DNA from 3 places in the Plantibacter sp. M259 genome. Region 3 is predicted to be linked to each of the others. Evidence: predicted binding sites of a transcription regulator. Region 3 holds the regulator's gene; each other region holds the start of a gene.

Region 1 (4,493 bases), 720 kb from region 3:
CGGGCCGAGGAACGCGAGGTTACCGGTCTGCGGCAACGCCGTGCCGAGCTTCAGGGTCAGGTCGCCAGCAGGCTTGCTGCTGCTGCCGCTGTCGCCGCTACCACTCGAGGCGCAACCGCTCAGAACCAGCGCGCTGGCTCCGATCAGTGCGATACCACCGAGAACGATGGAACGTGGGCGGGAGCGAGCGGCCGTGGCCTTCGAAAAGACGCTCATGGTACTCCTTGCTTGTCAGAAGAGTGGCAGCTCCAGGGGCTGCCGTTGAGTCAAGTTATCCGCTGCACGTGCGCTGGACAATGTCGTTGACGTTACAAGCGTGTAACACGACCAAATCGTTACCTCAGGAGGGCTTGTTTCGCGCTTTTCCTGCAGTGGTCGCGCGATCAGCGCTGGAATCCGCTGTTCCGACCCTCGTCGAGCGGCGCCGTTCGGCCCCGGCGGCCCGACGACCCCGGGTCGAGGCGACAAGCATGTCGACGGTGAGGATAGCGAGCGCCAGCCACACGAGACCGAAGCCCAACCAGCGCTCAGGCGGCATCGCCTCGTGCAGGACCGCGACACCGACGACGAACTGGATGATCGGTGCGAAGTACTGGATGAAACCCATCCAGGTGAGCGGGAGGCGGCGGGCCGCCGCCGCGAACAGCAGGAGTGGGACAGCGGTGATGACGCCGGCGCCGACGAGCAGCAGGGCGTGCCCGACGCCCGCGGTGCCGATCGTCAGCCCACCGGTCACGCCGACCGCGATGAGCTGGGCGATCGCGACCGGCATCAGCCACACGGTCTCGAGCGTCAACCCGGACACGGCGTCGACCGAGCCGCCCACCAGTTTCTTGATGTACCCGTAGAGGCCGAACGAGAAGGCAAGGATGAGGGCGATCCAGGGGACGCTGCCGTGCCCGATCGCGAGGACCAGGACCGCGATCACGCTCACGACCACCGCGGCCCACTGGGCTGGACGCAACCGCTCGCGGAGGAAGAAGACGCCGAGGAAGACGGTCACGATCGGGTTGATGAAGTACCCGAGCGACGCCTCGACCACTTGGCCGTTGAGCGCACCGTAGACGTACGTCTGCCAGTTGACGTAGATGAGCGCTCCGGCGAGACCCATCGTCAGGACGATGCGGCGCTGGCGGAGGATGCCGAACAGTCGACGCCAGGAACGGGTCGCCAGGATGAGGACGGCGCAGAAGACGAGGGAGAAGAGGATCCGCCACGCCACCACTTCGAAGGCCCCGGCCGGCGCGAGGGCGATGAAGTAGAGCGGGAGCGCTCCCCAGAGGCAGTAGGCGGCGACCGCCGAGAGCAACCCAGACCGGCTCCCCTGCTGGGGCACGGCGACGCTCGCACGTCGATCCCCTCCCCCGTCGACGGTGACGGGGTGGATGTCGACGTCGGCTGGATCGCTGGGGTTCTGCACTGGTCCAGGCTAGACCCGCGACTCCCCGCGACACCCTCCGGAAACGGACACAGCCCGAACGGCGAATGCCATTCGGGCTGTTGAGCGGCCTGGGCCGCCGGATCCGTGCGCTGGTGACTAGCGGACGACGACTGCGAGGACGTCGCGCGCGGACAGGACGAGGTAGTCCTCACCGGCGTACTTGACCTCGGTGCCACCGTACTTGGAGTAGATCACCTTGTCGCCGACGGCGACGTCGAGCGGGACGCGGTTGCCGTTGTCGTCGATGCGACCGGGTCCGACCGCCACGACCTCGCCCTCCTGGGGCTTCTCCTTGGCGGTGTCGGGGATGACCAGACCGGAAGCGGTGGTCTGCTCTGCCTCGACCTGCTTGATGACGATGCGATCCTCGAGCGGCTTGATGGAGACCGACACGGTTGACCTCTTTCTTGAAACGAAGACGTGGTTAGCACTCACACTGCGAGAGTGCTGATTCCAGTGTAGGCATCTTCTGGCACTCATGCAATGCGAGTGCCAATCAACGACTGCTAGCGTTGCCGGATGCATCCTGCTCCGCCCGAGGCCCGCTGACCATGGACCGTTCGGAACTCGTCGAACTCCTCACGGCCGACGGCCTCAAGCTCCTCGACTCCCTCCCGCCCTATCCGACGAAGGACGAAGCCGTCCGCCTGGTCGGGCGCCTGCGCAAGGAGGGCCACTCCCCCGAGCTGGTCGCGGCGGTCCTCACGCAGTCACGGCTCAGGCAGAAGGCCGTCGGGAAGTTCGGACCGTTCGCCGGCCGCATGCTGTTCACCGAGGCCGGGCTCGAACAAGCCACGCGCCTTCCCGTCGCCGCATTGCACGCCGGGCGGTTCGCCCGGGCCGACCTCACGCGGATCGCCGACCTCGGCAGCGGCATCGGCGCCGACTCGATGGCCATGGCCTCGCTCGACCTGGAGGTCACGGCGGTCGACATCGACGAGGTCACCGCGGCCATCGCCAGCTACAACCTCGCTCCGTTCCCCACGGCGACCGTACGGAACGCCGCCGCCGAGGACGTCGCCCTGGACGACTTCGACGCGGTCTGGTTCGATCCCGCGCGGCGCACCGCAGGACACGCCGACACCGCGCGGCTGTCGAGTGCCGCCGACTACACCCCGTCCCTCGACCTGGTCTTCGGTGCAGCGGCCCGCCTTCCCACAGGCGTCAAGCTCGGGCCCGGATTCGACCGCTCCCTCATCCCCGACGACGCCGAGGCGCAGTGGGTGTCGGTCGACGGACAGCTCGTCGAGATGGCGCTCTGGTTCGGCCCGCTGGCCCGTCCGGACGTCCGACGGTCCGCGCTCCTCCTCGCGGACGGCGTGCACCACGAGTTGCACGCCGAGGCCGACGCCGACGACGCCCCCGTGCGGGAGCTCGGCGACTACGTGCACGAACCCGACGGATCCGTGATCCGGGCCCGACTCATCGGAGACCTCGCCATCCGGTTGGAGGCCGGCATGCTCGGCCAGGGCATCGCCTACCTGACCTCCGACACGGCGACGAGCTCGCCGTTCGCCACGACCTTCCGGGTGCTCGAACGGCTGCCGATGGACGAGAAGGTCCTCAAGCGCACGATGCGTGATCGCGGGATCGGCGTCCTCGAGATCAAGAAACGCGGCGTCGACGTCGACCCCGCGGCGTTCCGGAAGCGCCTCGCGCTGAAGGGCGACGGCTCGGCCACGATCATCCTCACGAGGATCGCCGGCAAACACAGTGCGCTGCTCGTCGAACGGGTGACGCCGGCCACCGACGCCTGACCCGACGGCGTCCGCCGCGCCGCAGCGCCCCGAGGAGGATCAGGTCGAGACGTAGCCGATGATCACGACGACGCTGTAGACGAGCCAGCCGACCGAGCAGGCGAGGCCGACGAACCCGGTCACGAGGCCGGTGAGGGCGCGACCTCGGCCCTGCGGCTCGCGACGCCTGGCTCCGAACCCGAGCACGATCGCGGCGATCGACAGAGGGAAGCCCCAACCGACAAAGACCGACACGACGAGCCCGACGACACCGGTGATGAGCGACCAGGTGCTCCGCGAGGTCCCGGTCGAAGCGGCAGGGGTCTGCGTCTGCGACTGCTGGTATGCGGCGTAGCCTCCCTGGCTCGGTGCCTGGTAGACCGCCGTCGGCACCGTCTGGAGATAGGTCGCGTGATCGCCCTGCCAACCCGCCGGAGGCGCCGAGGGGGACGCCCCCTGCTGGGCAGGGCGCGTCGGCGGTGTGACGGGCGCGCCGGCGCCGCGCTGCCAGTCCGTGGGCGGCGGGGATGCCTGACCCTGAGGCTGGTACGGCTGCTGGCCCTGGGGCTGAGGCTGATACGGCTGCTGCTGACCCTGCGGCCCGACGCCGGCCTGCTGGGAGGGCTGTGGCGGCTGGTACGGCGACCAGGGCTGCTGGGGCTGGTGCGGAGGCTGCTGCCCCCACGGCTGCTGGGGCTGGTGCGGAGGCTGCTGCCCCCACGGCTGCTGCGGCTGCCCGTTCGGCTGCTCAGCCTGCGGCGGGCGCGACTGCCCGTCCACCGCACCGTCCTGGTGCTGAGGTCGTCCGTCGGGGTGCTCGTGCTGATCCATCGCCGCTCCTTCGATCCGTGACCGGGTACCGGCCCATCCTATGCGCCGACGTCCGCGCACCCGGTCGACGGCCGGGAGACGGCTCGTCGAGCGGTCAGTGCACCTGGATCTCGGTGACCGGCAGGGTCGAGTCGGCGCCGAAGTCGAGCGAGGACGGCTCGTGTCCGGCGGAGATGAGCTGCGCGGCGAGCGCGGCGATCATAGCGCCATTGTCGGTGCACAGCTGCAACGGCGGGATGCGGAGTTCGATCCCGGCCGAGGCGGTGCGTTCGGCGGCCACCTCGCGGAGCCGCGCGTTCGCGATGACACCGCCCCCCAGCAGCAGGCGGGGCACACCGAGCTCGGTGCACGCCTTGACCGCCTTCGAGACGAGCACGTCGACGACGGCCTCGCGGAAGCTGGCGGCGACGTCCGCGACGGGGACCGGCTCCCCAGCGTCCTGCTTCGCCTCGACCCAGCGTGCCACGGCCGTCTTCAGGCCGGAG
Region 2 (4,493 bases), 600 kb from region 3:
CCCACGGCATCGTCGTCCGCCGACTGAGTCGAGCCGTCGAGTCGTCGGATGCCGTGAGCGACTCCGTGCTCAGGGCATGGAGCTGAGGTGCGCCTTCGCGTTGATCGTCTTGCGGCGCCCTGTGCGAGCGTTGCCCGGCTTCCCTCCGACGTACAGCCAGCCGAGGAGCTCCTCGCCCTTCTTCAGACCGTGTGCCTTCCGAACCGCTTTGGCGCGAGTCGCGCCGCCGGTGCGCCAGAACACGCCCCATCCGGCGTCGTCGAGCAGGAGGCTGACCATGTGGGCCACTCCGGCCGCGACCGCCTCCTGCTCCCAGGCGGGCACCTTCGACTTCTTCACGCTCACGACGACGGCGAGCAACAGGGGAGCGCGGAGCGGCTTCGTCGAGGGCTTCGAGTCGCCCTCCGCCTTCGCGAGCGCCCGGCTGAGCTTCACCCGGTCGTCGCCCCGGAGGGTGATGACCCGCCACGGACGCAGGGCGCTGTGGTCAGCCACCCGACCGGCCGCCGCGAGGACCTCGAGGAGTTCCGCGTCACTCGGAGCGACGTCGGTGACCTTTGACCACGAACGGCGCCCGGCGACGGCGGCGAGGACCGGGCGCTCGATCGGTTCGGTCACTCCGTCGGCTCGGCGGTGTCGGCCGCGGCGAAGTTGAGCGCGATCGAGTTCATGCAGTAGCGGTCGCCGGTGGGCGTCCCGAAGCCGTCGTCGAACACGTGGCCGAGGTGCGAGCCGCAGTTGGCGCAGCGGACCTCGGTGCGCACCATGCCGAGGGTGCGGTCCTCGATGAGCTGCACCGCCTCGGGGTTCACGGACTCGTAGAAACTCGGCCATCCGCAGCCGGAATCGAACTTGGTACCGCTCTTGAAGAGTTCGGCGTTGCAGGCGGCACAGGTGTAGAGGCCCGCGCGCGACTCGTCGAGGAGCTCACCGGTCCAGGCCCGCTCGGTCGCCGCTCCGCGGAGGACCTGATACTGCTCCGGCGTGAGTTCCTCGCGCCACTGCTCATCGGTCTTCGACACGTCGTACGTCATGCTGCTCCATTCGTCTCGGTCATCCTACGTGCGGGGCTGCCTCGTGCATGCGGCTCCCGACGTATTCCATAACACTGCACCGAGCCTGATCCTTCCCGGTGAACGTCGGCCCTCGCCGGGGTGGATGCGGCTCGGCGGCCATCGGCTGAATAGACTTGGACGGCGGCGGACCGGAGCATGACTCCACGGTCGCCGCATCGGCACCGATCGGCAGGAGATGAGCATGCAGCCAGCGTCGCGCACGCCTGCCGATGACGACGCGTCGACGCCGACGGGAGGCCTCGACCAGCGCGAGCTCGAGATCCTCGAGTTCGAGTCCCACTGGATGCAGCACGTCGGGGCCAAGGAGGCCGCCATCCGCGACCGCTTCGCCCTGTCCCCGGCCCGGTACTATCAACTGCTCGGCGCGCTCATCGACTCGCCGTCCGCCCTCGCCCACGACCCCATGCTGATCAAGCGGCTGCAGCGCACCCGCGACGCCCGACTCTCGGCGCGAGGAGCCTCGGCTCCCCGCACCGACGGCTGAGCAGCTCTCGGAGACCACACCATGGCTGAATCCTTCCCGCCCGACCGCTTCGACGAGGTCCCCGACCTCAAGCGCGTCGGCGCGCACCGTGCCCCTGCTCCCAAGGGACGCGGCTGGATCGCCTTCCTCGTCGCCGTCGTCGCCACGCTCGTCCTCGTGGGGGTCGGCACCTTCGCCCTCTTCGGGCTGAACGACCGGATCGACTTCTTCGGCGGCTCGCAGAGCCCGAGCGCCACGCCAACGCCGACCCCCACCCCGACCGAGGTGGCCCCGTCGTCGACCCCGCGGCCAGCATCCTCGTCCTGAACGGCACACCCACCGCCGGCCTGGCCGCATCGGCGGCGGCGGCGATCACGGCCGCCGGCTTCACGCAGCAGATCCCGACGAGCGACGCCAGCACGGAGGATGTCACGGCGAGCGGCGTCTACTACCAGGATCCGTCGCAGGAGGGCGTCGCCCGCGCCATCGCGAACGCGCTCGGCGGCATCCCGATCCAGATCACGGACACGTACGCGATCCCCGTCGAGGAGGGCGAGGCACCGGTCCTCCGCATCGTCGTCGTGGTCGGCGCGGACTACCAGCCAGCCGCCTGAGCGCGGCTGGAGCAGGTCGATCGGGCAGGTCGCCGGCACGCCGTGTTTCCGGAGTGTTTCCTCCGTGTTGAGTTGTCGTATCGTTCCGCCCCGTTTGTCGATTTCGGGGTGAATCCGCGCGGTGCTCCGGATTAGTATCTGGAACTGGCCGCTCATCCCGTCCCGTCTCGACTCGCCCCGGGTCCGCTTCGGCGCAGGGTGGTCACCGGGGTCCCGATCCCGGATGGCAGGTCCGGGTTCGGCAACAGTCGATGCCTGCGAGCACGCAGCAATGGGAGTATGAAATGGCGAACGGAACCGTCAAGTGGTTCAACGCTGAGAAGGGCTTCGGCTTCATCACGGTCGACGACGGCGGACAGGATGTCTTCGTCCACTACTCGGCGATCGACATGAGCGGCTACAAGTCCTTGGAAGAGGGCCAGGCGGTCGTCTTCGAGGTCGGCACTGGAGCAAAGGGGCCTCAGGCCGAGGGTGTGCGCCTGGCGTAGCCGCTGATCAGGTACGCGATTCCTGCGACGCCGTCCACTTCGGTGGGCGGCGTCGTTCGTCGTTCCGGGGCTGTTCCCGGGAGTTCGCTCAGGGCTCCGGTGCTCACTTGCACTCCCACCCCCTGAGTGCCAGAATCGACTTAGCACTCGTACTCATTGAGTGCTAACAACGTTCATGACGTCCGGGAGGGACGAAAAACACACATGGCTAAGATCATTGCTTTCGACGAGGAGGCCCGTCGCGGCCTCGAGCGTGGACTGAACATTCTTGCTGACACGGTCAAGGTCACCCTTGGGCCGCGCGGTCGCAACGTTGTCCTCGAGAAGAAGTGGGGCGCCCCCACGATCACCAACGACGGCGTGTCCATCGCCAAGGAGATCGAACTCGACGACCCGTACGAGAAGATCGGCGCGGAGCTCGTCAAGGAGGTCGCCAAGAAGACCGACGACGTCGCCGGCGACGGCACCACCACGGCGACCGTGCTGGCACAGGCGCTCGTTCGCGAGGGCCTCCGCAACGTCGCCGCAGGCGCCGACCCCATCAGCCTCAAGCGCGGCATCGAGAAGGCCGTCGAGGCCGTCACGGTCGAGCTCATCGCCAACGCCAAGGAGGTGGAGACCAAGGAGGAGATCGCTGCGACCGCTTCCATCTCCGCCGGCGACACCACCATCGGCGAGATCATCGCCGAGGCGATCGACAAGGTCGGCAAGGAGGGTGTCGTCACCGTCGAGGAGTCGAACACCTTCGGCACCGAGCTCGAGCTCACCGAGGGCATGCGCTTCGACAAGGGCTACCTGTCGCAGTACTTCGTGACCGACCCCGACCGCCAGGAAGCGGTGTTCGAGGACCCTTACATCCTCATCGCCAACCAGAAGATCTCCGCGATCAAGGACCTCCTGCCGATCGTCGACCAGGTCATCCAGTCGGGCAAGCAGCTCCTCATCATCGCTGAGGACGTCGACGGCGAAGCTCTCGCGACGCTCGTCGTCAACAAGATCCGTGGCATCTTCAAGTCCGTCGCCGTCAAGGCTCCGGGCTTCGGGGACCGCCGCAAGGCTCAGCTGCAGGACATCGCCATCCTCACCGGTGGCCAGGTCATCTCCGAGGAGGTCGGCCTCAAGCTCGAGACCGTCACCCTCGACCTGCTCGGCCGTGCACGCAAGGTCGTCATCACCAAGGATGAGACCACCATCGTCGAGGGTGCCGGCGACGCCGACGCCATCGCCGGTCGTGTCTCGCAGATCCGCAAGGAGATCGACAACACCGACAGCGACTACGACCGCGAGAAGCTCCAGGAGCGTCTCGCCAAGCTCGCGGGCGGTGTGGCGGTCATCAAGGCCGGTGCAGCGACCGAGGTCGAGCTCAAGGAGCGCAAGCACCGCATCGAGGACGCTGTTCGCAACGCGAAGGCTGCCGTCGAAGAGGGCATCGTCGCCGGTGGTGGCGTCGCCCTGATCCAGGCCGGCAAGACCGCGTTCGAGAAGCTCGAGCTCGTCGGCGACGAGGCGACCGGTGCGAACATCGTCAAGGTCGCCATCGACGCTCCGCTCAAGCAGATCGCGCTCAACGCGGGCCTCGAGCCTGGCGTCGTCGCCGACAAGGTCCGCAACCTGCCCGTCGGACACGGCCTCAACGCCGCGACCGGTGAGTACGTCGACATGCTTGCTGCCGGCATCAACGACCCGGTGAAGGTCACGCGCTCCGCGCTGCTCAACGCAGCGTCGATCGCCGGTCTGTTCCTCACCACCGAGGCCGTCGTCGCCGACAAGCCGGAGAAGAACCCGGCTCCGGCCGGCGACCCGACCGGAGGCATGGACTTCTAAGTCCGACAGCAACACCTGCGCAGGGCGT
Region 3 (4,493 bases):
CAGTCACGTCGGAGGGGTGCGCTGGTGGAACGTCAAGCACCCGGCTGCGTACGCCCAGCGGATCGCGGCGGGGGAGTCCCCGGCCGCCGGCCGGGAGACCCTGGACGACGAGACCCGGGAGCTCGAACGCATCCTGCTGCTCACCCGCACCCGGGACGGCATCCCGATCCGCACGCTCGCACCTGAGGCTCGCACGGCGGTCGCCGGGCTCATCGCCGAGGAACTGGTCGACGCACGGCAGGCCCTACTCGGACGGCTGGAGCTCACGCGCCGCGGACGGCTCCTCGCCGACGCGGTCGTCCGCCGTCTGGTCGGCGACTGACCCTGCCGGAGACACGCAACAGCCCCGCCCGGCGGACCGGACGGGGCTGTGGTCGTACTCGACGGATCAGGCCTTGATGAACTGGATCGTGAGCGGGTAGCTGTACAGCTCGCCCTTGTTCGCCTTGATCGCGGCGATGATGCTGAACACGATCACGACGACGTAGACAGCGATGATGATGAACAGACCCACGACGACGATCGTCAGGATCGAGCCGACCACGAGCGCGATCAGCATCGTCAGCTGGAAGTTCAGCGCGGTGAGCGTGTGCGCCTTGATGAACGGGCCGCGGTCCTTGAGGACCAGGTAGCCGATCAGCGGCGGGATGAATCCGAAGAAGATCCCACCGATGTGGATGAGCGTCGACCAGAGCTTCTCGTCCGACGGGCTCATGGGCTGAGCCGCGGCGTACGGCTGCTGGTACTGCGGGGCGCCTGCGGGCGGCGGCGGGTAGGAGCCGGCAGCGGGCGGCGGCGGCGCGTAGCCACCGGCGGGCGGGGGCGGGTAGGCGCCTGCGGGCGGCTGCTGCGGAGCTGCGGGAGGGGGCGTCGCGCCGTCTCCGGCAGGCGGAACCGACCCGCCCTTCGCTGGGTCGACGGGCGGCTGAGCGTTCGGATCGGACATCTTCGCACCTTTCACGGAGAGTGATATTCAATTGGTCCAGCTGAGCGTATCGCACCAGGTGTCGCTCATCAGGGACCCACGCCTGCGGCCAACGGTATTCCTGGGGCACGGGGCCGCGCAAGGGACGGCTGCGCGGAGGCCACGATATGATTGGCAGTCAGGGTCTTCGAGTGCTGATGGTCGGCGCTCCGAGATGGATGACGGGAGGAGATCGAGATGGTGTCGGATCGCGGTCTCGAAGTGCTCCGCGTCATCGTGCAGGACTACGTCGCCTCTCGGGAGCCCGTCGGGTCCAAGACGATCGTCGACCGCCACTCGTTCGGCGTCTCCGCAGCCACCATCCGCAACGACATGGCCCAGCTCGAGGACGAAGAGCTCATCGCCGCTCCCCACACCTCTTCCGGCCGGGTGCCGACCGACAAGGGCTACCGGATGTTCGTCGACCACCTGGCCGACCGCCGTCCGCTGAACAACGCCCAACGGACGGCGATCGAGACCTTCCTGGGTGCGTCAGGCGACCTCGACGAGGTTCTGCACCGCACGGTGCGGCTGCTCTCACAGTTGACGAACCAGGTCGCGCTCGTCCAGTACCCGATGTTCTCTCGGGCACGCGTCCGGCATCTCGAGTTGGTGAGCGTCACCCCGAACCGTGTGCTCGCGGTCATCATCCTCGACAACGGTCGCGTCGAGCAGCGGCTCATCGAGACGGAGAGCCCGGTCGAGGATGACCTCATCTCGCGGCTCCGCTCGCTGTGCAACGAGGCGGTCGCGGGCCGTCCACTCCTCGACGCCCACGATGCGATCGGCGACGTCCCCGCCGACATCGCCGACCTCGACCGCGCGGCGGCCGTCCGCATCGTCGACGCGGTGCGCGAGCAGCTCTCGGCGCAGCGGCAGGACCGCCTCGTCATGGCCGGCGCCGCCAACCTCGCCCGCACCGAGGACGACTTCCCCGGCAGCATCTATCCGGTCCTGGACGCCATCGAACAGCAGGTCGTGCTGCTCCGGCTCTTCGGCGAGATGGAGTCCGAGCGCGACAGCGTGGTCGCCAGCATCGGGCGGGAGAACGCGTCGTTCGGCCTCGAGACCACGAGTGTCCTCGCCGGGAACTACCGTTCCTCTGGTGGCGAAATCGCCCGGCTCGGCGTCCTCGGCCCCACGAGAATGGACTACGCGAGCAATATGGCTGCGGTCCGCGCCGTCGCCAGGTACCTCTCGCGCATCCTCGACGCCGAGTGACGCATCCTCGTCGCGTCCCCCAACACCTTCCGCACCTCGAACGAAAGGCCTCAGTGGCTGACTACCCCGACCACTACGCAGCACTCGGTGTCGCCAAGGAGGCGACGCCCGAAGAGATCAAGAAGGCGTACCGCCGCCTCGCACGCGAACTGCACCCCGACGTGAACCCGGGTTCCGACGCCTCGGAACGCTTCAAGGAGGTCACGCACGCCTACGACGTGCTGAGCGACCCCAAGCAGCGCCAGCAGTACGACCTCGGTCCGCAGGCGGGTGGGTTCGGTGGCGGCGACGCCGGGTTCGGCGGCTTCGGCGACATCTTCGACACCTTCTTCGGCGGGGGCGGCCAGCAGCGCGGACCCAAGTCCCGCCGCGCACGCGGCGAGGACGCCCTGTTGCGCGTCGAGCTCGACCTCGACGAGGTCATCTTCGGCACCCACCGCGACCTCGAGGTCGACACCGCCGTGCTCTGCAGCACCTGCAACGGCTCCTGCTGCCAGCCCGGCACCTCACCGGTGACCTGCGACATCTGTCACGGCACCGGCTCCATCCAGCGGGCCGTCCGCTCGCTGCTCGGCAACGTCATGACCTCGGCGCCCTGCGGCACCTGCCGCGGCTACGGCACGATCATCGCGACCCCGTGCGTCACCTGCCAGGGTCAGGGTCGGCTCCGTGCTCGCCGCACCGTCTCGGTCGACATCCCGGCCGGTGTCGACACCGGTCTGCGTCTGCAGATGCCGGGGAGCGGCGAGGTCGGCCCGGCCGGCGGCCCGAACGGCGACCTCTACCTCGAGATGAAGGTCAAGCACCACGACGTCTTCAGCCGCGACGGCGACGACCTGCTGTGCACGCTCGAAGTCCCGATGACCGACGCCATCCTCGGCCGCCAGGTCACCGTCCATGCGCTCGACGGCGACGTCGAGGTCGAGCTGCGGCCGGGCGTGCAGAGCTCGGAGGTCATCACGGTCAAGGACCGCGGCGTCACCCGCCTCCGCGGGAACAGCCGGGGCGACCTCAAGATCGGCGTCCAGGTCGTCACCCCGACGAAGCTCGACCACCGCGAACGCGAACTGATCAAGAGCTTCGCTTCGGGACGACGTCAGGGTGCTCCGGCGCTCGCGCAGTTCCAGCAGGGCCTGTTCGCGAAGATCCGCGACCGCTTCCACGGCGTCGGTTGAGATGAGTTCGCTGTACCTCCGTGAGGATCTCGAATCGACCGGTGTCGGCGACTCGGTGACCCTCCGCGGGCCCGAGGCGAAGCACGCCGTCGCCGTGAGTCGGCTGCGGGTCGGCGAGACGACGTCGATCGGCAACGGTCGTGGCCTGATCGCGACCGGACCGGTCGTGCGGAGCGAGCCGGGCGAGTTGGAGATCCGCGTCGAATCCGTCGTGGTGCATCCCGAGAACCGTCCCAGGCTCGTCCTCGTGCAGGCGCTGGCCAAGGGTGATCGCGACGAACTCGCCATCCAGGCGGCGACCGAGCTGGGTGTCGACCGGATCGTCCCGTGGGGTGCCGAGCGCAGCATCTCGAGATGGCAGGGCGACAAAGCGGTCAAGGGCCGTGCGCGCTGGCAGCTCATCGTGCGCGAGGCGTCGAAGCAGTCGATCCGTGCCCGGGTGCCCGAGGTGGCCGAGGTCGTCGACACCCGCGGACTCGCGTCGATCGTCGCAGGCCGGACCGTCCTCGTGCTCGAACCCAGTGCGGCACTCGCGCTCTCGGAGCTCGACCCGTCGGCCCTGCTCGCCGAGGAACTCGTGCTCGTCGTCGGTCCGGAGGGCGGCATCTCGCCGGCAGAGCGCGAGCGGCTCGAAGCGGCCGGCGCGATCGAGGTCCGGATCGGCTCCGGAGTCCTGCGCACCTCGACGGCAGGGCCGGCGGCGATCGCCGCGCTCAACGTGCTGCTCGGTCGGTGGTGACGATCCACCAGCCCGCGCATGAGGCCGCCACGAACCTTAGACTGGTGGACATGAGTGAAGCACCGTCGGTATTCAGCCGTATCGTGTCGGGGGAGATCCCGACGACCCTCCTCGCCGAGACCGATCGGGTGATCGCGTTCGCCGACATCGCACCGCAGGCGCCTGTGCACCTCCTCGTCGTCCCGAAGACCGCCGAGTACCGCGATGTCGTGGAGTTGGCCGCCGGCGACCCCTCCTTGCTCGCTGAGATGGTCGAGGTGGCGTCGTCGCTCGCGAAGGAGCACACCGGTGGCGAGTTCCGACTCGTCTTCAACACCGGCGAGTCCGCCGGACAGACGGTCTTCCACGTGCACGCGCATGTCCTCGGCGGCTCCCTGCAGGAGGGCACCCTTGG

The links. Region 3 encodes HrcA, which represses chaperone genes, less so after heat shock. Its sites were predicted from a motif close to TTNGCACTCGNNNNNNNCGAGTGCNAA; they were not measured.
Region 1: a site for HrcA is predicted at 1,911-1,937, ahead of groES (co-chaperone GroES). Genes of this name have one in related genera too.
Region 2: a site for HrcA is predicted at 2,782-2,808, ahead of groL (chaperonin GroEL). Genes of this name have one in related genera too.

Annotation. Positions count from the first base shown of each region.
Region 1 covers NZ_CP040750.1:3,094,079-3,098,571, reverse strand. The annotation lists gene rarD (EamA family transporter RarD) at 341-1,336, opposite strand; gene groES (co-chaperone GroES) at 1,538-1,834, opposite strand; gene FGL15_RS14495 (class I SAM-dependent methyltransferase) at 1,993-3,198, shown strand; gene FGL15_RS14490 (DUF4190 domain-containing protein) at 3,238-4,008, opposite strand; gene tsaD (tRNA (adenosine(37)-N6)-threonylcarbamoyltransferase complex transferase subunit TsaD) at 4,103-4,493, opposite strand, start outside.
Region 2 covers NZ_CP040750.1:3,211,721-3,216,213, forward strand. The annotation lists gene FGL15_RS21290 (hypothetical protein) at 1-27, shown strand, start outside; gene FGL15_RS15035 (nitroreductase family protein) at 70-618, opposite strand; gene msrB (peptide-methionine (R)-S-oxide reductase MsrB) at 615-1,034, opposite strand; gene FGL15_RS15045 (DUF3263 domain-containing protein) at 1,258-1,560, shown strand; gene FGL15_RS21080 (hypothetical protein) at 1,582-1,866, shown strand; gene FGL15_RS21560 (LytR C-terminal domain-containing protein) at 1,911-2,153, shown strand; gene FGL15_RS15055 (cold-shock protein) at 2,438-2,641, shown strand; gene groL (chaperonin GroEL) at 2,846-4,465, shown strand.
Region 3 covers NZ_CP040750.1:3,809,676-3,814,168, forward strand. The annotation lists partial or broken gene hemW (radical SAM family heme chaperone HemW) at 1-322, shown strand, start outside; gene FGL15_RS21115 (DUF4870 domain-containing protein) at 389-946, opposite strand; gene hrcA (heat-inducible transcriptional repressor HrcA) at 1,163-2,185, shown strand; gene dnaJ (molecular chaperone DnaJ) at 2,239-3,360, shown strand; gene FGL15_RS17845 (16S rRNA (uracil(1498)-N(3))-methyltransferase) at 3,362-4,099, shown strand; gene FGL15_RS17850 (HIT domain-containing protein) at 4,150-4,493, shown strand, end outside.